Regions from separate parts of the Paraburkholderia sp. GAS448 genome, predicted to be linked through region 2. Evidence: riboswitches for the same ligand, from Rfam matches in the RefSeq annotation. Region 2 holds a riboswitch; the other holds the start of a gene.

Region 1 (4,207 bases), on a different contig from region 2:
AGGCCGGGTTGGCGTCGGGCGTCGTTTCGTCGACGCTGCAGATAGGCGCCGCGTTCGGTACGGCCGCGATCAGCGGCGCGTTCTTCGGTGTTCTGGGGCAGCGCGCGACGCCAGAGGCATACGCCCAGGCCTTCCAGTTCTGTATCGGCATCACCGCGGCGTTGCTGGTCGCTTGCATTGGTTTGAGCGTGGTGCTGGTGAGGCATCAACGTGCTGCATTGCAGCGAGCCCAATCCGATCGCTGACGGACGTGTTGCAGTATCCCTCCGCGGATACTGCAATGCGGAAACGTTTTCAGCGTTTCATCTAATCAAATAATTGCGGTTTGCTGGGATCATTGATGCACCAGGTATTTATGGATGATGAAAAAGGGGGTATCGATTCAGAATAATATCGATTTCAAGGCCGTCTGGTTTCGCATGTCTGACAAATGACAGCAGTATGTTTTACGACTTTGAAAAGTAACCGGGTGGTTTGTTTTTATTCTGAGGGTGATGGCCCGGTGGTCCGTGCGGCGGTGCGTCAGAGGTTTTGGGCGCGGCGGAGGGCTAATCCACGCAGCAATAAAACCGTATCTTTAAAAATCACTTGCTTCGAATAAATTCAATTGTTAATCTTGACTCGTCTTTTAAATCGCTCGCCTATCCGGTGGTCGTGAGTCCGGTGATAAACAGGTTTGCGGACGAAATGTGGGTTATCCCACGCAATCGGTCGCTTCCTGGTTTTCATCATCGGCATTCACCGGTTTTCTGGCCGGGCGTTTCCGACCTCGCTGTCAACTGTGCTGTTAGCCCATTTTTGGGGCTGACTGATAGTCTGTCTTGCCGCGCGGTTGTTGCCATAACGGCGCAAGCCGCGGCCAGGGACAGCAGGGGGCGCAATGATGTTTTCGTACCGGGGATCCCATGCTGACCGCTACCATCGACACATCTGATACGCCGCAAACCGCGTCATTCAGCGTCGGCGACGTGGTGACGCTGACGTCAGGCGGCCCACGCATGACGGTGACGCACGTCGGTCCCGTCGCGTTGGTCGAAGGCGACTGGCTCGTATGCCAGTGGTTCGACGATCATGGCGAACTGCGCCAGGAACTGTTCGAGCCACACAGGGTGCGGCTCGAGCCGCGCTCCATTCCGGCGGGCTCGGTGCAGTTGCAGAAATTCGCGCGCTTCGGATATTCCGGACGCGTCTGACACCAGCCTTCACACTCCGCTCCAGTTGCGCTACGCGGCTGCATTGACGCAGCCGCGGTCAATCCGCGCCTTAAATGCGGCCGCTGCGATGGCACGCGGCACACAAGCTCCTGCAATCGCAGACTAACGACGCGCCTCAGTCGCCATCCGCACGGCGAGGCCGGCGAGCACGGTGCCCATCAGCCAGCGCTGGATGACGATCCATGTCGGGCGCCTGGCAAGGAATGTGGCGATCGACCCTGCCGTCACCGCAACGATCGAATTGATCGTCAGGCTCAGCGCGACCTGCACGACCCCAAGCGTCAGCGATTGACTGAGCACATTGCCGTGCTGCGGATCGATGAATTGCGGCAGCAGCGACAGATACAGCACCGCGATCTTCGGATTCAGCAGGTTGGTGACGAAGCCCATCGTAAACAACTTGCGCGGGCTGTCGGCGGGCAGGTCGCGCACCTGGAACGGCGAGCGGCCGCCCGGCTTCACGGCCTGCCATGCAAGCCAGAGCAGATACAATGCGCCGCCAAAGCGCAACGTGTCATAAGCGAAGGGCACCGTCAGCAGCAGCGCCGTGATTCCGAACGCTGCGGACAGCATGTAGAACACGAAGCCCAGCGCGACCCCGCCAAGCGAAATCAGGCCGGCGGTGCGCCCCTGGCAGATCGAGCGGGAAATCAGATAGATCATGTTCGGGCCTGGCGTGAGCGCCATCCCGAGCGCGACGAGTGCGAAGGTCAGCAGACTGGAAGTGTGCGGCATTGCATGGCTCCGTAGAGATTGAAGCAGGTCGATCAGGCAATGCCCAGGCGCGCGGCGGAACGCGAGCGGACTCGCGGTCCACGTTCCCCGATGGTGTCTCCATCTTCAGCGCCAGTTACGCGGACCGGATGATTATATCCACGCCGCAGGAAGACGCGTACCCGGCGTGCATGTCAGCGGCGCAGCGGCCGGAAGAAGCGGCGGATTTCTTCGGCGAGCAAAGCCGGTTGTTCCATCGCGGCAAAGTGGCCGCCGCGCGGCATGTCGGCCCATTGCGCGACGTCGAACACGCGTTCGATCCACGACCGCGGCGGCCGGCTGATCTCCTTCGGAAAACGTGCAAAGCCAAGCGGCGGGCGCACGCGCTGGCCGGCTGCAAAACGCAGCGGCTGCTGACGCATCTCCCAATAGAAGCGCATCGACGAACCGATGGTTTGCGTATGCCAGTAGAGCGACAGGTTCGTCAACAGTTCGTCCTTCGAGAACATGCTCTCGACGTCGCCATTGCAATCGCTCCACGCACGGAATTTTTCGACGAGCCACGCGGCGAGACCGGCAGGCGAATCGTTCAGCGCCGTGGCGAGCGTTTGCGGTTTTGTGCTGTGCACGTGCGCGTAACCGCCTTCGAGCGCGGCCCAGGCCGCTTTCGCGTCAAGGAATTCCTGCTCCTTTGGCGACACGGGCGGATCGCCCGTGGTGAGTGGCGGCTCGTACGAACCCGGCAGAAAATTCAGGTGCAGGCCGTCAACATGCTGCGGATGCCGGTACGCAAGGGCGATCGAAACCGCTGCGCCGAGATCGCCGCCTTGCGCGCCGAAATGCTCGTATCCGAGCCCACGCATCAATTCGACCCATAGGTCCGCGGTCGCGAAGGCAGAGATGCCGGACTTCACGGGGCGCTCCGTAAAACCGAAGCCAGGCAGCGAGGGCACAACGACATCGAACGCATCGGCCGGGTCCGCGCCGGCTGACGCCGGATCGCACAGATGAGGCAGCAGGTCCAGGAATTCGATGAACGACCCGGGCCAGCCGTGCGTGATGATGAGCGGGTAGGGCCGCGGCCCGACGCCATGGCGATGCATGAAGTGCACGTTCAGCCCGCCGACCCGCGCCATGAATTGCGGCTCGCGGTTCAGCCGTCGCTCGGCGGTGCGCCAGTCGTAACTCGTCGCCCAGTAGTCGGCCAGCTCGCGAACATAGGCAGGATCGACACCGAGCGCCCAGGGTGCGCCGTCATAGTGATCGGGCCAGCGCGTGTGCTTCAGACGCGCGCTGAGCGCGACGAGCTGTGTGTCCGGTACGGCGATCTCGAAGGGCGTCACCTGCATCGCACGTTTCTCCTGTCAGGTTGCATGATTCATCTCCTGGATTCTTCGCTCCCTTCGCGCGCTGCATTGCGCGTGGCGCGCGCCCGCACGCGTGCGACAAGCTGCGTCGAGAATACGCGAAGCACGACGTTGCGGCGGTTCGCGACGACTTCGCCTGCAACGTTCGCGCTCGGATTGGGCTGCAGCGCCCAGAACAACGCGAGCAGCCAGCCGAATACCGTCCAGCCGAGGCAGGCGTTGAAGAGCGCGATAACCAGCAGGTCGTGGCGCTTGCGCCGGTCCGCGAGGATCGACGGCAGGAAGTAGAGCGCGAGCGCGACCGCCGCCGCGATGACCTGAACCACGATGTTGCCACCCATGAGAGGCTCCCGATGGCGTAGTGCGTATCGTCAGATTGTCGCTCGAATGAAACAATCGCGCAGCTTCCCGTTTGACGCCAGTCGGCCATCCGGCCAGTGCCCGGCGTTCGTGAACGGGTCTATCATTGTCGTTTTGAACGTAACGGACCGCCACCATGATCTCTGACGACACCGCCCAGCACGCTCAACAGGTCAATCACGATGCGCTTCGTGAATTCGTCGACCGCAAGTGGAACGACGAGATCGTACCGGCGCTCACTGACTATATCGCGGTGCCCGCGAAGAGCCCCGCTTTCGATCCCGACTGGGCGGAGCACGGTTTCATCGAGCGCGTGGTAACCGACGCGGCGCAATGGGCCGAGCAACAACCCGTGCGCGGTCTGAAACTTGAAATCGTTCGCCTCCCGGGCCGCACGCCGGTGATTTTCTTTGAAACGCCGGCAACGCGTTCAAACAGCACCGAGACGATCGTGCTGTATGGCCACCTCGACAAGCAGCCGGAATTTGCAGGCTGGCGCAACGACCTCGGGCCGTGGACGCCGAAGTTCGAAGACGGCAAGCTCTACGGCCG
Region 2 (4,207 bases):
CAATCTGCCGAATGGCCAGGTAGCGATCGGGCGCTAAGGCACGCCAGAATTCAGGCGTAACGGAAACTGGACGGGATGAAAAATGCGGATGCGCGAAGACTCAGCGCTTACGGGAAGGTTTGCCTGGAGCGGCGGCGGGTGTGGCCATGCGGCGAAACTCTTCGATCACGTCCTCGAATTCGGACACGTCCTCGAAGCGCCGGTAGACCGATGCGAAACGGACATAGGCAATCGTGTCGAGCCCGCGCAGCTCGTTCATGACGAGCTCACCGAGCCGGTCACTACGCACTTCACGCTCGCCGCTGCCCAGCAACTGGTATTCGATGCGGGCGACGGCCGCATCGATCGCGTCCGCGGCAACCGGGCGCTTGCGCAGCGCCAGTTGCATGCTCGCGACGATCTTGCGGCGATCGAATTCCGTGCGGCTGCCGTCCTTCTTGACGACCGACGGCAACGCCAGCTCGACCCGTTCATACGTCGTAAAACGTTTGTCACAGGCCGGGCAGCGACGGCGCCGGCGAATCGCGGCGCCGTCTTCCGACACGCGGGAATCCACCACCTGTGTGTCGTCGTGCCGGCAGAAGGGGCAGCGCATAGCCTGTTAGCGATAAACCGGGAAGCGCTTCGTCAACTCGGCGACCTGCGCGCGTACGCGTTCGATCGTGGCTGCATCTTCCGGGTTGTCGAGCACGTCGGCGATCAGGTTGCCGACCTGCTCCGCTTCCTTCGGGCCGAAGCCGCGCGTCGTCATGGCCGGCGAGCCAAGACGCACACCGCTCGTAACGAACGGCTTTTCGGGGTCGTTCGGAATCGCGTTCTTGTTGACCGTAATGTGCGCCGCGCCGAGCGCCGCTTCCGCAGCCTTGCCGGTAATCTTCTTGGCACGCAGATCGACCAGCATCACGTGGCTTTCGGTACGGCCCGACACGATGCGCAGACCGCGCTTCACCAGCGTTTCCGCAAGCACGCGTGCGTTCTCGACAACCTTTTGCTGGTATTCCTTGAATTCCGGCGACAGCGCTTCCTTGAACGCAACGGCCTTGCCGGCAATCACGTGCATCAGCGGACCGCCCTGGATGCCCGGGAAGATCGCCGAATTGATCTGCTTCTCGAATTCGGCCTTCATCAGGATCACGCCGCCGCGCGGGCCGCGCAGGCTCTTGTGGGTAGTTGTCGTGACGAAATCGGCGTGCGGCACCGGGTTCGGGTAGACGCCCGCGGCGATGAGGCCCGCATAGTGCGCCATATCGACCATCAGGTATGCGCCGATCGATTTTGCGATTTTCGACAGGCGCTCGAAGTCGATACGCAGCGAGAACGCCGACGCGCCGGCCACGATCAGCTTCGGCTTGTGTTCCTGGGCGAGCTTTTCGGCGGCGTCATAGTCGATATCCTCCGCCTCGTTCAGGCCGTAGCTGACCACGTTGAACCACTTGCCCGACATGTTGACGGGCGAGCCGTGCGTCAGGTGGCCACCGTGCGCGAGGCTCATGCCCATGATCGTGTCGCCCGGCTTCAGCATGGCGAAAAACACGCCCTGATTTGCCTGCGAACCCGAGTTCGGCTGCACGTTGGCGGCTTCGGCGCCAAAAATCTGCTTCACGCGGTCGATTGCCAACTGCTCGACGATGTCCACGTATTCGCAGCCACCGTAGTAACGCTTGCCGGGATAGCCCTCAGCGTACTTGTTGGTCAGCTGCGAGCCTTGCGCGGCCATCACAGCCGGGCTCGTGTAGTTTTCCGACGCGATCAGCTCGATGTGATCTTCCTGACGGCGGTTTTCCTGCTCGATCGCCTTCCAGATTTCGGGATCGACGTTGGCGATGGTGCTTTGGGCTCTGTCAAACATACGGTTTCCGTTAAGTGTTTTCAGGTTGACCGGATCGTGCGCCGAATTTCATGTAGAAAGCGTAGCGTTTACGCGGCGCTGCTGGCGACTGGGCCAGCCTTGGACGTTGCGGATGAAGAGGCGCCGCACACGCGAGGCAGGACAGCCACCGGCAGCGCAAACGACGGCGCGCGGATCTTGGCTGCCCAGGCGAACGGCAAAACGGCACCCTGCGCTTCACGGTGGGTGGCTCCACCTTGAACCCCCGAGGGTTCTATCGCCAGTCACGCAGGGATGAGCGCGTTAGTGTATTGGAAGCGCATCGAATAGGCAACCGCCGCGGGCAACGGCTTGCGGCGGCCACTCGGGGGCCAAACCGGGCGGAGAGACAGCCTTTTCGGGCCATGGTCTTCCTTGCCGCAGCGCCGCATTGGAAGTAGGCTTTGCACCTTCCTTTTTTCTCTCTCCTCCGACCAGGGAACAGCAATGATCGTCTTCGTTACAGGGGCGTCCGCCGGGTTCGGCGCGGCCATCGCCCGCGTTTTCGTCAAGAGCGGCCACAAGGTCGTCGCCACCGCGCGCCGCAAGGATCGCCTCGACGCGCTCGCCAGCGAACTCGGCGACGCGCTTCTGCCGCTCGAACTCGATGTCCGCGATCGTGCTGCCGTCGAGGCCGCCCCCGCTGCGCTGCCGGCAGAATTCGCCGCCATCGACGTGCTTGTCAACAACGCCGGGCTCGCGCTCGGCCTCGAGCCCGCGCAGCGCGCGGAGCTCGACGACTGGACCACCATGATCGACACCAATTGCACCGGCCTTGTGCAGGTGACCCGTGCCCTGCTGCCGGGCATGGTCGAGCGCAATCGCGGGCATGTGTTCAATCTCGGCTCGGTGGCAGGAAGCTGGCCGTATCCGGGCGGCAACGTATACGGCGCGACCAAGGCCTTCGTGCGCCAGTTCAGCCTGAATCTGCGCGCCGACCTGGCCGGCACGGCCATCCGCGTGACGGACGTCGAACCGGGCCTGTGCGGCGGCACCGAATTCTCGAACGTGCGCTTTCGCGGCAACGACGAAAAAGCGGCTAACGTGTACCAGAACGTTCAGCCGCTGACCGCCGAGGACATCGCCGATTCGATCTACTGGATCGCAACGCGCCCGGCGCACGTCAACATCAACACGATCGAGCTGATGCCCGTCGCGCAGTCGTTTGCCGGGCTGAGCATCCATCGCGGCCAGGTCACGCCAGGCGGAACGCGCCCCTGAAATGACGGGGGTGGCGTGCGTTCCGGTAAAATGCGCGGTATGGATATGTCTACCAGCCATCCCGGCACCGAAATCGGCTTCACCTGGCCGATCCGGGTGTATTACGAAGATACCGACGCCGGCGGCATCGTGTTTTACGCGAATTACCTGAAGTATTTCGAGCGCGCGCGCACCGAATGGCTGCGCGCGTGCGGAGTCGACCAGGCCCGGCTTGCGGATGAAACGGGCGCGATGTTCATTGTGCGTAGCACTGCGCTTGATTTTCGCGCTCCAGCCCGCCTCGACGACGTCGTGACGGTCATCAGCCGGATCGAGCGTCTTGGCCGAGCGTCGGTCGATTTCGCGCAGGAAGCCTGGTGTGAAGGTACGCTACTTGCTAAAGGGAGCATCCGGGTCGGTTGCGTCGACCGCACCGCGATCAAACCCACCGCCATTCCTCCGCCGGTCCTCGCTGCGTTGCGGCGCGGACCCGGGCAATCTCGAACCGGTTTGTCAACGGCAGGCGCCTGAGTACCGTTGTTACGGGGCCACTGAACTCGTATCGATCACGCAACACAAAGCATGGTTCGGCCAGCGCTTCGCCGAGGCTTCCGGTTTCCCCACGGAAAGCTTCGATGAGCCCTTCAGCCGGACGCCCCTTCCGGGACGTTACAACGAACCTATATGAACACTACACAAGATCTGTCGATCATTTCTCTCGTTCTTAATGCGAGCCTGCTGGCGCAGGCAGTGATGGCCCTGTTGCTGCTGCTGTCGCTGATGTCGTGGACTTTCATCTTTCGCAAGTGGTTTGCAATCCGGCGCGCGCGCGCGCAGACCGAGCGTTTCGAGCGCGACTTCTGGTCCGGCGGCGACCTGCAGGCACTGTATCAAAGCGCTGCCAACAACCGTCACACGATCGGCGCGCTCGAGCGGATCTTCGAGTCCGGCATGCGCGAATTCCTGAAGGGCAAGGAGAAGCGTCTGAACGATCCGGGCGCGATTCTCGACGGCGCACGCCGCGCAATGCGCGCCGCGTTCCAGCGCGAAATGGACGTGCTCGAAGCGAATCTTGCGTTCCTCGCCTCGGTCGGCTCGGTCAGCCCGTACATTGGCCTGTTCGGCACGGTTTGGGGGATC

What was found. Region 2 has a riboswitch for ZMP and ZTP ahead of glyA (serine hydroxymethyltransferase). Riboswitches for the same ligand answer to the same signal wherever they lie in the genome.
Region 1: linked by a shared signal. The riboswitch ahead of P3T23_RS17300 (LysE family translocator) and the one ahead of glyA (serine hydroxymethyltransferase) in region 2 are both predicted to bind ZMP and ZTP.

The regions. Positions count from the first base shown of each region.
Region 1 covers NZ_JBNDKT010000008.1:138,451-142,657, reverse strand. The annotation lists gene P3T23_RS17310 (MFS transporter) at 1-245, shown strand, start outside; gene P3T23_RS17305 (YodC family protein) at 906-1,193, shown strand; gene P3T23_RS17300 (LysE family translocator) at 1,317-1,949, opposite strand; ZMP/ZTP riboswitch at 1,984-2,078, opposite strand; gene P3T23_RS17295 (epoxide hydrolase family protein) at 2,123-3,277, opposite strand; gene P3T23_RS17290 (superinfection immunity protein) at 3,307-3,636, opposite strand; gene P3T23_RS17285 (M20 family metallopeptidase) at 3,792-4,207, shown strand, end outside.
Region 2 covers NZ_JBNDKT010000009.1:248,635-252,841, reverse strand. The annotation lists gene nrdR (transcriptional regulator NrdR) at 101-595, opposite strand; gene glyA (serine hydroxymethyltransferase) at 602-1,849, opposite strand; ZMP/ZTP riboswitch at 2,026-2,126, opposite strand; gene ydfG (bifunctional NADP-dependent 3-hydroxy acid dehydrogenase/3-hydroxypropionate dehydrogenase YdfG) at 2,315-3,088, shown strand; gene ybgC (tol-pal system-associated acyl-CoA thioesterase) at 3,119-3,598, shown strand; gene tolQ (protein TolQ) at 3,752-4,207, shown strand, end outside.